3 regions of the Streptomyces sp. NPDC091287 genome follow, and region 2 is predicted to be linked to each of the others. Evidence: riboswitches for the same ligand, from Rfam matches in the RefSeq annotation. Region 2 holds a riboswitch; each other region holds the start of a gene.
The links. Region 2 has a riboswitch for cobalamin ahead of ACIQRW_RS02515 (CbtB-domain containing protein). Riboswitches for the same ligand answer to the same signal wherever they lie in the genome.

Region 1: linked by a shared signal. The riboswitch ahead of ACIQRW_RS35400 (cobalamin biosynthesis protein) and the one ahead of ACIQRW_RS02515 (CbtB-domain containing protein) in region 2 are both predicted to bind cobalamin.
Region 3: linked by a shared signal. The riboswitch ahead of ACIQRW_RS20560 (ribonucleoside-diphosphate reductase subunit alpha) and the one ahead of ACIQRW_RS02515 (CbtB-domain containing protein) in region 2 are both predicted to bind cobalamin.

The regions. Positions count from the first base shown of each region.
Region 1 is NZ_JBIVUV010000028.1:58,285-63,351, forward strand. Features, by position in the region: gene ACIQRW_RS35390 (anion permease) at 35-1,297, shown strand; gene ACIQRW_RS35395 (hypothetical protein) at 1,310-1,540, shown strand; cobalamin riboswitch at 1,690-1,822, shown strand; gene ACIQRW_RS35400 (cobalamin biosynthesis protein) at 1,960-2,940, shown strand; gene ACIQRW_RS35405 (cobyric acid synthase) at 2,981-4,717, shown strand; gene ACIQRW_RS35410 (putative cobaltochelatase) at 4,714-5,067, shown strand, end outside.
Region 2 is NZ_JBIVUV010000001.1:579,286-584,352, forward strand. Features, by position in the region: gene ACIQRW_RS02495 (hypothetical protein) at 1-769, shown strand, start outside; gene ACIQRW_RS02500 (metallophosphoesterase family protein) at 925-1,905, shown strand; gene ACIQRW_RS02505 (4'-phosphopantetheinyl transferase) at 1,902-2,624, shown strand; gene ACIQRW_RS02510 (histidine phosphatase family protein) at 2,689-3,279, opposite strand; adenosylcobalamin (AdoCbl) riboswitch at 3,404-3,496, shown strand; gene ACIQRW_RS02515 (CbtB-domain containing protein) at 3,542-3,757, shown strand; gene ACIQRW_RS02520 (CbtA family protein) at 3,818-4,573, shown strand; partial or broken gene ACIQRW_RS02525 (TetR/AcrR family transcriptional regulator) at 4,647-4,760, shown strand; gene ACIQRW_RS02530 (hypothetical protein) at 4,892-5,067, opposite strand, start outside.
Region 3 is NZ_JBIVUV010000011.1:230,265-235,331, forward strand. Features, by position in the region: gene ACIQRW_RS20555 (ribonucleotide-diphosphate reductase subunit beta) at 1-853, opposite strand, end outside; gene ACIQRW_RS20560 (ribonucleoside-diphosphate reductase subunit alpha) at 853-3,309, opposite strand; cobalamin riboswitch at 3,445-3,581, opposite strand; gene ACIQRW_RS20565 (GNAT family N-acetyltransferase) at 3,634-4,143, opposite strand; gene ACIQRW_RS20570 (hypothetical protein) at 4,162-4,842, opposite strand; gene ACIQRW_RS20575 (YbdD/YjiX family protein) at 4,977-5,067, opposite strand, start outside.

The DNA.
Region 1 (5,067 bases), on a different contig from region 2:
ACGTGCCACTGACGTCGAACGATTGCCTGGGTAAATGGAACACATCACGCTGCTGCTTGCGATTGTGGTCGTGACAGCTCTCGTGTTCGATTTCACGAACGGTTTCCACGACACTGCCAACGCGATGGCGACGACCATCTCGACCGGCGCTCTGAAACCCAAGACAGCGGTGGCGATGTCCGCCGTTCTCAACCTGATCGGCGCGTTCCTGTCGGTGGAGGTCGCCAAGACGATCTCCGGCGGGATTGTCAACGAGGACGGCCTCAGAACCGAGGTCATCTTCGCGGCGCTCGTCGGCGCCATCCTGTGGAATCTCCTGACCTGGCTGGTCGGCCTGCCCTCCAGCTCCTCCCACGCCCTGTTCGGCGGTCTGATCGGCGCCGCGGTCATGTCGGCCGGCTGGTCCTCGATCAACGGCGGCACCGTCGTCACGAAGGTGCTGCTCCCGGCGATCGCCGCCCCGCTGGTCGCCGGCCTCGCCGCGATGCTGGCCACGCGGCTGACGTACCGGATCAACCGGAACGTCACCGACGAGGGTCAGCTGAAGTCGACGGCCAAGGGCTACCGGGCCGGACAGATCGCCTCCGCCGGTCTCGTCTCGCTGGCCCACGGCACCAACGACGCCCAGAAGACGATGGGCATCATCACGCTGGCCCTGGTCACCGGCGGCGTCCTCGCCCCCGGCTCCAACCCGCCCCTGTGGGTCATCGTCTCCGCCGGTGTGGCCATCGCGCTCGGCACCTACCTCGGTGGCTGGCGCATCATCCGCACGATGGGCAAGGGACTGACCGACCTCCAGCCGCCGCAGGGCTTCGCCGCCCAGACCAGCGCGGCGACGGTCATCCTGGCCTCCTCGCACCTCGGCTTCTCGCTCTCCACCACCCAGTCCTGCTCCGGTGCCGTCATGGGCGCGGGCCTCGGCCGCAAGGGGGGCGTGGTCCGCTGGTCCACCGCCACCCGGATGTTCGTCGCCTGGGGGCTGACGCTCCCGGCGGCCGGTCTGATCGGTGCGGGCGCCGAGTTCCTGACCAAGCAGGGTCCCTGGGGCATCACGGTCACCGCGGTCCTGCTCGTGGGCGGTTCCTTCGCCATCTGGCTGGCCTCGCGCCGCCAGCCGGTCGACCACACCAACGTCAACGACACGGACGGGGAGGGCGAGCCGCAGGGCATCGTCACCGCCGCCATGGCGGCGGTCCAGCCGCCGCCCGTCGGCGGCCCGGCCGCCGACCTCGCAACCACCATCCCGGCCCCGGCCTCGGCGCCCGACGACCCGGCCCGGCCGCCGGCCAAGGTGTAAGGACAGATCCGCATGAAAATCGACTGGGCAGCTCTCGCCTCCGTCTTCGGTGTCAGCCTGGTGGTCACCGTCGCGCTGGTCGGCCTCTTCACCCTGGGCATCGTCGCCCTCTCCAAGCAGTCCGCCACGGCCGGAGGCCGCGCTTCCGGCGGGTCGGTGGCGCTGGCGCGCACCGGCGCGTACGCCTGCTTCGCGCTGTGCGTCGCGGCGGTCTCGTACGGGATCTACCTGATCGTCGCCTGACCCCGTACCCCGCACTCCTTCGGGCCGGACACACCCTCGTGTGTCCGGCCCGATGTGCGTCTGCGCACAGTGGAGCCTCGCAGGTCAACAGCGAGTTGACGGCTGTTCGCGGGGCGTGGTGGACTGCCGGAGCCATTTACGGCGACAGCAGAGGAAGCCGGTGCGAATCCGGCGCGGTCCCGCCACTGTCACCGGGGAGCACTCCCCCACACCGGACGTCACGGCCCGCTCCACGCGGGCTGGAAGGCCGGGGGAACTGCGGATCCGGAAGCCAGGAGACTCTCGTCGCCGGTCACGTCGAACCAGGGCGCGGACCCTGAGTGAGGACATACGCCATGCCCGGCCGCCGTGCGCCGCTTCCTGTGCCCCCCACGACAGGCCCTCTCGCCGGAACCTCTCTCCCCGCGACCGGCTGAGCCGTGCGTGCCGACCGCGTTTTCGCGTACGGCGCCACGGCCGGGCTGATCGCCGACGCCCTGCTCGGCGACCCCCGTCGGGGCCACCCCGTCGCCGGATTCGGCCGCGCCGCCGCGCGGGTGGAGTCCCTGCTGTGGCGCGACGACCGGGGCCGGGGCGCGCTGCACACCCTCGTCTGCGCCGGAGGCGCCGTGGGGGCGGCCGCGCTGACCGCGCGCGCCGTCCGGGGACGCCCCGCGCTCGCCGTCGCGCTGACCGCCGCCACCGCCTGGTCCGTCATGGGCGGTACGTCGCTGGGGCAGGAGGCCCGCGCCATCGGCGGCGCCCTGGCCGCCGGGGATCTGGAGGTGGCGCGGGAGCGGCTGCCGCACCTGTGCGGGCGCGATCCGCACTCCCTGGACGGTCCGGGCATCGCCCGCGCGGTCGTCGAGTCGGTCGCCGAGAACACCTCGGACGCCGTCGTCGGCGCGCTGGTGTGGGGGGCGATCGGCGGGGTGCCGGGGCTCGTCGGCTTCCGGGCCGTGAACACGCTCGACGCGATGGTCGGCCACAAGTCGCCCCGCTACCGCCGTTACGGCTGGGCCTCGGCCCGTCTGGACGACCTCGCGGGGTGGCCCGGTGCCCGGCTGACGGCCGCGCTGGCCGTGGCGGGCGGCGGGCGGCCCCGGGAGGCCGTACGTGCCTGGAGGGCGGACGCGGGGCGTCACCCGAGCCCGAACGCGGGGCCGGTGGAGGCCGCGTTCGCGGGGGCGCTCGGCGTACGGCTGGGCGGGACCCTGGCGTACGCGGGGCGCGTCGAGCACCGGCCGGTGCTGAACGGGGAGTCCGGGCGGGATGTGCGGGGCACGGACATCGAACGCGCGGTACGGCTGTCGCGCCGGGTGAGCACGCTGGCCCTCGGCGTGTGCGTGGCGGGGCGGATGGTCGCGGGCCGCGTGGTCGCGGGACGGTCGTCGACAGGACGGAGGCGGGGGCGGTCATGAACGGTCCGGCACGGAACGCGGTACGGGAACGGGAGCGGGCATGAGCGGCGGGCTGCTGGTCGCGGGGACCACATCGGACGCGGGCAAGAGCGTCGTCACGGCGGGCATCTGCCGGTGGCTGGTGCGCCGGGGCGTGAAGGTCGCGCCCTTCAAGGCCCAGAACATGTCCCTGAACTCCTTCGTGACCCGACAGGGCGCGGAGATCGGCCGGGCCCAGGCGATGCAGGCGCAGGCCGCCCGGGTGGAGCCGACGGCCCTGATGAACCCGGTGCTGCTGAAGCCCGGCGGCGACCGGTCCAGCCAGGTCGTGCTGATGGGCAAGCCGGTCGGCGAGATGAGCGCCCGGGGGTACCACGGGGGGCGGCAGGAGGCGTTGCTCGGGACGGTGACGGACTGTCTGGAGGAGCTGAGGTCGACCTATGACGCCGTGATCTGTGAAGGCGCCGGGTCCCCGGCCGAGATCAATCTGCGGCGCACGGACATCGTGAACATGGGGATCGCGCGGGCCGCGAAGTTCCCCGTCCTGGTGGTGGGGGACATCGACCGGGGCGGCGTCTTCGCGTCGTTCTTCGGGACGACGGCGCTGCTGGGCCCCGAGGACCAGGCGCTGGTCGCGGGGTATCTGGTGAACAAGTTCCGGGGCGATGTCTCACTGCTGGAGCCGGGCCTGGACATGCTGTACGGGCTGACCGGGCGGCGGACGTACGGGGTACTGCCCTACGCCCACGGGCTCGGTATCGACGAGGAGGACGGCCTGCGGGTGTCCCTGCGGGGTGCGGTGCGGGAGTCGGTCGTGGCTCCCCCGCACGGCGAGGACGTGCTGCGGGTGGCGGTCTGCGCCGTGCCGCTGATGTCGAACTTCACGGACGTGGACGCGCTGGCCGCCGAACCGGGCGTCGTCGTGCGGTTCGTGGACCGGGCGGAGGAGCTGGCCGACGCGGACCTGGTGATCGTGCCCGGGACGCGCGGCACGGTGAAGGCGCTGGCCTGGCTGCGCGAGCGGGGTCTCGCGGACGCTCTGGTGCGGAGGGCTGCGGAGGGCCGGCCGGTGCTGGGGATCTGCGGCGGGTTCCAGGTGCTCGGCGAGCGGATCGAGGACGAGGTGGAGTCGCGGGCCGGTGTCGTGGACGGGCTCGGGCTGCTGCCGGTGCGCATCCGCTTCGACCGGGACAAGACGCTGGCGCGGCCGGTCGGTTCGGCGCTGGGCGAGCCGGTGGAGGGGTACGAGATCCACCACGGGGTGGCCGATGTGCGGGGCGGGGAGCCGTTCCTCGACGGGTGCCGGGTGGGGGCGGTGTGGGGGACGCACTGGCACGGGTCGCTGGAGAGCGACGCGTTCCGGCGGCGGTTCCTGGTGGAGGTGGCCCGGGCCGCCGGGCGGCGGTTCGTGCCGGCGCCGGACACGAGTTTCGGGGTGTTGCGGGAGGAGCAGCTGGATCGGCTCGGGGATCTGGTGGAGGAGCACGCGGACACGGACGCGTTGTGGCGGTTGATCGAGGGGGGTGCGCCTGCGGGGTTGCCGTTCGTGCCGCCGGGGGCACCGCCGTTGAGCACGGGTGCTCCGGAGAGCCGGGGCGCTGCCCCGGACCCCGCTCCTCAATCGCCGGAGGGGCTTGATTTCGCCGGGTCCGCTGACGCAAGGCCCCAGGGGCTTGGAATGGCTCGCCCGGAGGCGCTGGAAGAAGCCCGGAAGCCCCAGGGGCTTGATGTTGCCGGGTCCGCTGAGGCAGCGCCCCCGGAGCTTGATCTTGTTGACGTCGACCAGGAGGCCAAGTGAGTACGCCGTATCCCTTCACCGCGATCGTCGGGCAGGACGACCTGCGGCTCGGGCTGTTGCTGAACGCGGTCAGTCCGGCTGTCGGCGGGGTGCTCGTGCGGGGCGAGAAGGGGACCGCCAAGTCCACCGCCGTGCGCGCGCTCGCCGCCCTCATGCCGGAGGTCTCCGTCGTGCCGGGGTGCCGGTTCTCCTGTGATCCCGTCTCCCCCGATCCGGCGTGTCCCGACGGGCCGCACGCGGAGGCCGCCGGTGTGTCGCGGGCCGCGCGGACCGTGGAGCTGCCCGTCGGCGCGTCCGAGGACCGGCTCGTGGGGGCGCTGGACATCGAGCGGGCGCTGTCGGAGGGGGTG
Region 2 (5,067 bases):
CATCACCACCCAGCTCAACACGGGCGTCCGGGCCCTCCAGCTCGACACGTACCGCTGGGAGCGACCGCAGGACATCGCCGGGCGTCTCGACTCCCCCGAATTCACCCCTGAGCAACGGCGCCTGATCACCGGCGCCATCGACCGGGCGAACCCGCCACGCGAGGGACTCTGGCTCTGCCACGCCGTCTGCCGCGCCGGGGCCATCGAACTGGTCCCGGCCCTGGAGGACATCGGCAACTGGCTGCGCGCCCACCCGACCGAGATCGTGACGCTCATCGTCCAGGACGACATCAGCCCCGAGGACACCGAGGAGGCGTTCCGCGCCGCCGGCCTGGAGGACCTCCTGCACACCCCCTCGGCGGATCCTGACGCCCCGTGGCCCACCCTGGCGGAGATGATCGACAGCGGCCGCCGACTGGTGGTGTTCGCCGAGAAGGCCGACGGCCCGGCGCCCTGGTACCGCAACTTCTACCGGTACGGGATGGAGACCCCGTTCGCCTTCCGGAGCCCCTCCGAGATGACGTGCGAACCCCACCGGGGCGGCACCGGGAAACAGCTCTTCCTGCTCAACCACTTCATCACGAACGCGGGAGGCAGCCGCCTGGACGCCGGCCGCGTCAACGCCCGCGACTGGGTCCTGGAGCGGACCCGTGCCTGCGAGGCGGAACGCGGCAGTCCGGTCACCTTCATCGCCGTCGACTACACGACGGTCGGCGACGCGCTCGGTGCGGTGAACGAACTGAACTCCCGCCGAACAGCAAGCGACTGACAGAGCATCAGTGACCGTAGCGACCCCGCCCGACGTGCCCGCCATCCGAAACCCCGGGGGAACCGCGAGGGGAGCGTGAGAGGCTACGTTCCCAGCGGCTCCCCACCGTGCGGACGGAGCCGGACCACTGCCGACAGATCGGGAAAACAGCGCCCATGACGCCTCCGAGCGACCCCGCACCGCACGGTGCCCCCGCCGCCGTTCCCGCCCCCGGCGACGGCAGCCGACAGCAGCGCGCGGGCCGTCTGCTGGCCGTGAGCGACCTGCACGCCGCGGTGACCGACAACCGGGCCATCGTGGAGTCTCTGCACCCGACGTCCGACGCGGACTGGCTGATCGTCGCCGGCGATGTGGCGGAGACGCCCGAAGACATCCGGTGGACGCTCGGACTCCTCGCGGAGCGCTTCGCCCACGTGATCTGGACCCCGGGCAACCACGAGCTGTGGACCCTGGCCAAGGACCCGGTCCAACTGCGCGGCCAGGCCCGCTACGACCACCTCGTCGAGCTGTGCCGGGACCTCGGAGTGACGACTCCGGAAGACCCGTTCCCGCTCTGGCCGGGCCCGGACGGACCGGTGGCGATCGCGCCGCTCTTCCTCCTGTACGACTACACCTTCCGCGCCCCGGGAACGCACACGAAGGAGGAGTCGCTGGCCGTCGCGCACGAGTCCGGCATCGTCTGCAACGACGAATACCTCCTGCACCCGGATCCCTATCCGACGCGGGACGACTGGTGCCGCGCCCGGGTCGCCGCGACCGGGCGCCGGCTCGCGGAGCACGACCCCGAGATACCCCTCGTCCTCGCCGGGCACTGGCCGCTGGTCCGGGAACCCACATCGGTGATGTGGTACCCGGAGTTCGCCCAGTGGTGCGGCACCGAGCTGACCGCCGACTGGCACCGCCGCTTCAACGTCACCGCCGTCGTCTACGGCCACCTCCACATCCCCCGTACGACCTGGTACGACGGGGTGCGCTTCGAGGAGGTCTCCATCGGCTACCCCAGGGAGTGGCGCGAGAGGGGGCACCCGCGCGGCCTGCTGCGGCAGATCCTCCCCTACGAGGGGCAACCCGCCCCGCCCGCCCGCACCGACGCCGAACCGTCCGCACAGCGGCGCACCCCCGGAGGCTCCTCGTGATCGAGCGACTGCTGCCCGCCGACGTCTCCTGTGCCGCCACCCGCGCGGAGACCGTCCCCGACGGAACCCTCTTCCCGGAGGAGGAGGCGCTGGTCGCCAAGAGCGTGGCCAAACGCAGGAACGACTTCTCGACGGCCCGCGCCTGCGCCCGGCGCGCCATGGCCGGACTCGGTCTGCCACCCGTGGCCGTGCTCCACGGTCACCGGGGACGACCGCTGTGGCCCGAGGGAATCGTCGGCAGCCTCACCCACTGCGACGGGTACCGGGCGGCCGCGCTGGCCCGCGCGAAGGGCGTGCTGTCGCTCGGCATCGACGCGGAACCGCACGCTCCGCTCCCCACCGGCGTACGGGAGTTGGTGACCCTGCCCGCCGAACGTGCGCGGATCGGTCCGCCTGCGCCGGAAGGCAAGGGCGAAATCCACTGGGACCGTGTCCTGTTCAGTGCCAAGGAGAGCGTGTTCAAGACCTGGTACCCGGTCACGGGAATCGAACTCGACTTCATCCAGGCAGATCTGACGTTCCAGCAGACGGGCGGCCGAGGCGACACGGGCGACACGCCTCAAGGGGGCACCGCTGCCGAGGGCACGTTCGCGGCGCGTCTGCTCCTCACGGACCCGGCCCTGCCGACGACGCTGCACGGGCAGTGGCGGATCGAGGACGGCATCGTCGCCACGGCCGTGCTGGTCCGGCCCGACTGGCGGGAGAGCGAGGGGGCGTGACGCCCGGCCGGCCGGGCTGTGTGGGGGCTGCGCAGTGGCGGACGGGGGCGTAGCGCAGTGGCGTTCAGCCGGTCGTGGGGGCGGTGAGCGGGCGGCCCAGCCCCACGTTCCACCGGCCCGACCGCCCGCTGAGTTCGGTCAGCGTCAGCGGGGCGACATCCAGCCGCCAGAACGCTTCCGCCGGCAGCCGCAGACCATGGACGACCGCCGCCCGGAGGACGGCGGCCTCGGCCACGGCCAGGAAGTCCGCGCCGGGTGCGTCCGGTCCGCCGAGGGAGTCCAGCCATCCTCCGATCCTCCCGATCAGGTCCCGCAGCGACTCGCCGCCGTGCGGGGCGGCCGAAGGATCACCGAGCCAGGCGGTCAGCCGGGCGGGCTCGGCGGCCGCCACATCGTCGAGGCGGCGGCCGGACCACCGCGCCAGATCCCAGCCGGCCAGCACCGGGTCGGTCCGCGCCGCCAGCCCGAGCGCCTCGGCGGTCTCGCGGCACCGCCCGGAGGGGCCGCTGAGCGCGAGTCCGGTCACCGGCACCGCGTCGGCCGCTGCCCGCGCGCGCTCCCGGCCGGACCGGTCCAGGGGAGCGTCGCCGTCGAAGCGGGCCTCCCGCAGCGCGGCGTTCATCGCCGGTGAGATCAACATCACCCGTACTGTCATGTCCCTGCCCTTACTTCTTCACCAGGGGCCCCAGGGCTGTCGCCCCACGCGATCCGTGCTCCGCGACCCCGCAGATTGGACCATGGCGGCGCCTGCCCGCAGGCGGTATGGTCGCGTCGACCATGACGAGGGTGCGACGGAAGCCCGGTGAGAATCCGGCACGGTCGCGCCACTGTGACCCCGCGTGCGCGGGGAAGTCAGACCCGGCACCTTCGTCCGAGGCACCACGACAGGGACGCGTGTTCCCACAGGAGGTTCTGCCATGGCGCAGTCCGCCGTTCCGGCAACAGGTACATCCACGATCGCCCCGATCTCGGCGAAGACCATTGCCCCGTGGGCGGTCTTCTTCGGCATCCTCATGCTCGTCCTGCTGTACTTCGTCGGCGCCGAACAGGGCGCCACAGCGCTCATCTCGGGCGAAGGCGTCCACGAGTGGGTTCACGACGGCCGTCACCTGCTCGGCTTCCCCTGCCACTGAGACACCTGAGCTACCAGGGAATCAGTGGACACGGGAAGCAAGAGAAAACAGGAAACCAACGTGAACTCCATATCTGTCAGGGCTCTGCTCGTGCGCGGCATGCTCGCGGGCCTGATCGCGGGCGCGTTCGCGCTCGCCGTGGCCTACTTCCTCGGTGAGTCCCAGGTGGACGCGGCCATCGCCCTCGAAGAGGCGCACAGCCACGACCACGGCGGTGGCGAGGAGTTGGTGAGCCGCACCATGCAGGCCACCGGCGGACTCGCCACCGGTGTTCTGGTCTTCGGCGTCGCCGTGGGCGGGATCGCCGCCCTCGTGTTCTGCTACGCACTGGGCCGCATCGGTGACTTCGGCCCCCGGGCCACCGCGGCGTTGATCGCGGGCGCCGCCCTGCTCACGGTCTACGTGGTGCCGTTCCTCAAATACCCGGCGAATCCGCCCGCCGTCGGCAACCCCGACACCATCGGCGAGCGCACCGCCCTGTTCTTCCTGATGGTCGCCCTCAGCGTGCTGCTGGCCGTCGCCGCCGTCATCATCGGCAGACGGCTCGCTCCTCGCCTGGGCAACTGGAACGCGACCGTGGCGGCCGCCGCCGGCTTCATCCTGCTGATCGGCCTCGCCTACGCCTTCCTGCCCTCCTTCGACGAAGTGGGCAAGGACTTCCCGGCCGGGCTGCTGTGGGAGTTCCGGCTCTCCACGCTCGCGGTGCAGGTGACGCTGTGGAGCGTCTTCGGCGTCGTCTTCGGGCGCCTCACCGAACGTCTCCTGTCGCCGGCCACCCCTGCCGCGACGCCCCGAACCGCGAGTGCGGTGAACTGAGTCCGACCGCACGCGCACATGCGGACGCACCAGTGCGCATGTACTGACGCGCACGAAGGAACCCGCCGGGTAAGCCCGGTTGAGCGCCCTGCTGCGGCAGGAGCACGGGGCGGGCCTGAGCACCGCCGAAGCAGCGCTGATGAAGGAGTGGCTCGACCGGGTGGCGAACGCCAGGCCGGACGGCTGAACCGAACCAAGGGCGCTGCCGGACCGTGTGGTCGTCGAGGGAGTCGGACATCGGGGCGTCAGGCGACAGACGTCATGGTGCCGGGTGCCGGGAATCTGGGGCAGAAGGCAGGAGGCAGGGCGCGGAGGTCGTCATGGTGCGGGGGAGGAGGCGTCGTGATCGCGGAGGCCGTCCTCCGTGCGGCGTGCCGCGTTGTCGACGATCCGTTCGAGGCTTTCCTGTACGTCGTGTTCCGTGCTCCCGTGCGGTGCGTACGCGGACACTGTGAGCACGAGGTCGCCGTTCCACAGGAGGAGGGTGCGGCCGG
Region 3 (5,067 bases), on a different contig from region 2:
GGTCGGCGACGCACTCCAGGTACTGGCGCATCGACTCGGTGTTCATGCCCGGCAGGCCCTCGCCGCACAGGTCGCGGCCGAACTGCAGCTCCGCCTCGACCGCTTCCCTCAGCATGTCGGTGACCTGCTGCTGGAGCGCGTCGTCGAAGAGCTCCGGCTCCTCCTTGCGGACGGTGTCCACGACCTCGAACGCGAAGTTCATGTGCATCGTCTCGTCACGGAACACCCAGTTGGTGCCCGTGGCGAGACCGTGCAGCAGACCCCGCGAGCGGAACCAGTACACGTACGCGAACGCGCCGTAGAAGAACAGCCCCTCGATGCAGGCCGCGAAGCAGATCAGGTTCAGCAGGAAGCGGCGGCGGTCCGCCTTCGTCTCCAGCCGGTCGATCTTCTCGACCGAGTCCATCCACTTGAAGCAGAACTGCGCCTTCTCACGGATCGAGGGGATCTCCTCGACCGCGTCGAACGCCGACGCCCGGTCGTCCGGGTCGGGCAGATAGGTGTCCAGCAGCGTCAGATAGAACTGGACGTGCACGGCCTCCTCGAAGAGCTGCCGCGACAGGTACAGCCGCGCCTCGGGGGAGTTGATGTGCTTGTACAGCGTCAGCACGAGGTTGTTGGAGACGATCGAGTCACCGGTCGCGAAGAACGCCACCAGCCGGCCGATCATGTGCTGCTCGCCCGGCGACAGCTTGGCGAGATCGGAGACGTCCGAGTGGAGGTCGACCTCCTCGACGGTCCAGGTGTTCTTGATCGCGTCCCGGTAGCGCTCGTAGAAGTCCGGGTAGCGCATGGGACGCAGGGTCAGTTCGAAGCCCGGGTCGAGCAGGTTCTTGGTGTCGTTGGTGCTCATTACTGGCAGGCCTCGCAGGACTCGGGGTTTTCCAGGGAGCAGGCGATCGCGTCCGCGTCGGGAGCCGACGCCTGCTGTACGGGAATGGGGGCGGCGGCCGTCGCCTGGCCGGACGCGGCACGGGCGATCCGGGTCGCCGGGCGTGAACGCAGGTAGTACGTCGTCTTCAGCCCCTGCTTCCAGGCGTACGCGTACATCGAGGAGAGCTTGCCGATCGTCGGCGTCTCCAGGAACAGGTTGAGCGACTGGCTCTGGTCGAGGAACGGCGTACGGGCCGCCGCCATGTCGATCAGGCCGCGCTGCGGGATCTCCCACGCCGTGCGGTACAGCGCCCGCACGTCCTCGGGGATCCAGGCGAAGCCCTGCACGGAGCCGCTCGCCTCGCGCAGCGCCTCGCGGGTGCGGGCGTCCCACACGCCGAGCTTCTTCAGCTCGTCCACCAGGTAGGCGTTGACCTGGAGGAACTCACCGCTGAGCGTCTCGCGCTTGAACAGGTTGGAGACCTGCGGCTCGATGCACTCGTACACCCCGGCGATCGAGGCGATCGTGGCGGTCGGGGCGATGGCCAGCAGCAGCGAGTTGCGCATGCCGGTCTTGGCGACCCGGGCGCGCAGGGTGTCCCAGCGCTCCGGCCAGTTCAGCTCGGTGTCGTAGTGGTCGGGGTGCAGCACCCCGCGCGCGGCCCGGGTCTCGGACCAGGCGGGCAGCGGGCCCCGGGGGGTCCCCCCTGAACCGGAGCCTGTCGGAGGCTCTTGGGGGCGCTCGGCGAGGTCGCAGGACGCCTCGTACGCGGCGAGCATGATCCGCTCGGAGATCTTCGTGGAGAGTGCGCGGGCCTCGGGGGAGTCGAACGGCAGGCGCAGCTGGAAGAAGACGTCCTGGAGGCCCATCGCGCCCAGGCCGACCGGACGCCAGCGGGAGTTGGAGCGCCCGGCCTGCTCGGTCGGGTAGAAGTTGATGTCGACGACCCGGTCGAGGAAGGTCACGGCGGTCCGCACGGTGGCGTCCAGCCGGTCCCAGTCGATCGAACCGTCCACCACGAACGCGCCGAGGTTGACCGAGCCCAGGTTGCAGACGGCCGTCTCGCCGTCGTCCGTGACTTCGAGGATCTCCGTGCACAGGTTGGAGGAGTGCACGACCCGGCCCGGCTCGGCGGTCTGGTTCGCGGTCCGGTTGGAGGCGTCCTTGAACGTCATCCAGCCCTGGCCGGTCTGCGCGAGGGTCCGCATCATCCGGCCGTACAGCTCACGCGCCGGAATCGTTCTGCGGGCCAGGCCCTTGGCCTCGGCCGCCCGGTAGGCCGCGTCGAACGCGTCGCCCCACAGGTCGACCAGCTCGGGCACATCGGCTGGGGAGAACAGCGACCACTCGGTGTCCGCGTCGACCCGGCGCATGAACTCGTCCGGGATCCAGTGCGCCAGGTTCAGGTTGTGCGTACGCCGCTGGTCCTCACCGGTGTTGTCGCGGAGCTCCAGGAACTCCTCGATGTCCGCGTGCCAGGTCTCCAGGTAGACCGCCGCCGCGCCCTTGCGCCGGCCGCCCTGGTTCACCGCCGCCACGGAGGCGTCCAGCGTCTTCAGGAACGGCACGATGCCGTTCGAGTGCCCGTTGGTGCCCCGGATCAGCGAACCCCGGGCGCGGATGCGGGAGTACGACAGACCGATGCCGCCCGCGTGCTTGGAGAGCCGCGCCACCTGGTGGTAGCGGTCGTAGATCGAGTCCAGCTCGTCCTTCGGCGAGTCCAGCAGGTAGCAGGAGGACATCTGCGGGTGCCGGGTGCCGGAGTTGAAGAGCGTGGGGGAGGAGGGGAGGTAGTCCAGCCGGCTCATCAGCCCGTACAGCGCGGCGACCTCGTCCAGCGCCCGCACCGACTCGTCCTCGGCGAGGCCCGCGGCCACGCGGAGCATGAAGTGCTGCGGGGTCTCGATGACCTGCCGGGTGATCGGGTGGCGCAGCAGGTAGCGGCTGTGCAGCGTCCGCAGACCGAAGTAGCCGAAGCGGTCGTCGGCGCCGTCCGCCAGGGCCTGTTCGACGAGCTTGTCGAGGGCGGCCGAGTGGAGCGCGACGAACGCGGCGGTGCGGTCGGCGATCAGGCCCTCGCGGTGGCCCACGGCGACCGAGGCGGAGAAGGACGTCGCGCCCTGGCCAGCGGCCTCGTCCGCGATCGTGCGGGTCAGCAGCCGGGCGGCCAGCCGGGAGTACGCCGGGTCCTCGGAGATGAGCCCCGCGGCGGCCTCGGTGGCCAGCGAGCGCAGCTCGGCCTCGTCGGAGCGGGCGTTGCGTCCGCGCAGCGCGGCCGCGGCGACCCGTCCGGGGTCGGTGTCGGGAAGATCGACGGTGAGGTCGGTCAGGGTCCGCAGCAAGGCGGTCCCGGGTCCGTCGTTCGTGCCTGCTCCGGACGTGGTGGAGGCAGCGGATGCGGTGGCTGAAACCGGATCGGCGGGCGCGATGGTCACTGGGCTTTCCCTCGCTCGGCAGGGGCCGGCGGCAGGCGGGGAAGCCGGGCAGCGCGAAACCCGGGGCAGGGCAGCACAGCTGACGGCGTCCACCGGCCTATCCGCGAGACCCGGACGTCTGGCGTCCGATTCGGTCGAGCCGGACGCGCTGTCGACAGGTCTTCGGACTTGCGGGTGTGCAAAAGCACACTGATCACACCGTTGCGGGACAGTTCCGGATTCGCACCGGATTCCCCTGCGGCGACAGCGAGGTCGAGCATACATGTGGGGGCCGCCGGATGAAGCGGCCCCCACATGTTGTGTCGCGACGATTTAACACGCCCCTCAGAAGGGCGCCTCCAGCTCCAGCCGGAAGGTCATGAGCCGTAGTCCCGGCACCGGTTCCCAGTCCCGTTCGGGGGTTCGTACGAAGCCGAGCCGACGGTAGATCCTATGGGCTCCGAGCATGGCCGGCTGCGTCGACAGCACGAGCGCCCGCACGCCCTCGGCGGACCGGGCGCGCTCGACGCACGCCCGCACGAGGGCCTCTCCCACGCCCCGCCCGCGTCCCTCGCGGGCCACGGCCAGCATCCGGAACTCGGCCTCGTCCGGACCGGCGATGTCGCGCCACGGGGTGCCGGGTGCGGCATAGGTCACACCGCCGAGCACCGCCCCGTGCGCGTCGAGCGCGACGAGGACCTCGGCCTCGGTCGCGCGTTGCTCCACCGCCCGCAACTTGAGCAGATACGGGTCCCGCGGGCCGTCCAGCAGACCGTCGCCGAGATACGCCTCGGCGATGATCCCGCCGAGGACGGCGTACTCGCCGGGCTCCGCCGCTCTGATCGTCAGATCCATCAGCCACTCGCTCCCACGTCAGCCACTCGCTCCCACGTCGTTGTTGGGCGCGCCGTCGCCCACCGGCGGCAGGTCCCCACGCTCGACCGGCCGCTGCCCGGGTGCCTCGTCGGCCGGCGGGAGCACCTGGTCCAGCTCGTGGTCGTCGGCGCGGTGGGCGGCCCGCGCCGCGGACCGCAGCGTCGCCCGGTCCACCTCTGCGGGCGCCCCGCTCACGGTGACCACGAGTCCGCCCTGCTCCCACGCGTACGCGTGGCCCGACTCCGTGGCCCGGTACCACTGTTCACCGTCCCGCTCGCACGTCTTCACGGGCTCCCGGCCGCCCTCGGGCGCGGGGTCCTTCGTACAGTCGGCCCCGGCGTGCGCCCGGCGCTCCACCCGCAGCTGGATCTGCCCGCCGTCGGGTGTGGTGTAGACGCTGCCGAACCCGTCGTCGCCGATCACCCCGACCGACTGGCGGGCCAGGGTGTACCCCGGGACTTCGGTCACCCATACGTGCTCCGCGACGGTCTGCACGGCCAGCGCCCGCGCCTCCAGCTCTGCCCGGTCGGGCGCCGGGGCCGCCGAGGCGCTCCGGTCCGCCGCCTCCGTGCCGGTCGCCACCTCGGTGCCGCAGCCCGTCGCCGCCGCCAGGGCCAACGCCAGCGCCAAGGTCGTGAGTACGGGACGGAGCCGGGGCGGCCGGGGATGCGATGTCATGGGCACATCCTTTCGTACGGTGAGGGCTCCGCGCACCGGGAAATCGAGCGGCGCCCGGGCTCGTGCGAGGGCGCGAAAAGAGGCCGCCGCGCCCCTGGAAGGGGTGCGGCGGCCCGATCTCCGGCCGGTGGTGCTCAGCAGCAGCGGAAGCCCTCGCGGGGATCCGCCTCGCGGGCGTCCGTGCGGCTGCGTTCGAAGGCGCGACGGGTCATCACCGGCGTGTCC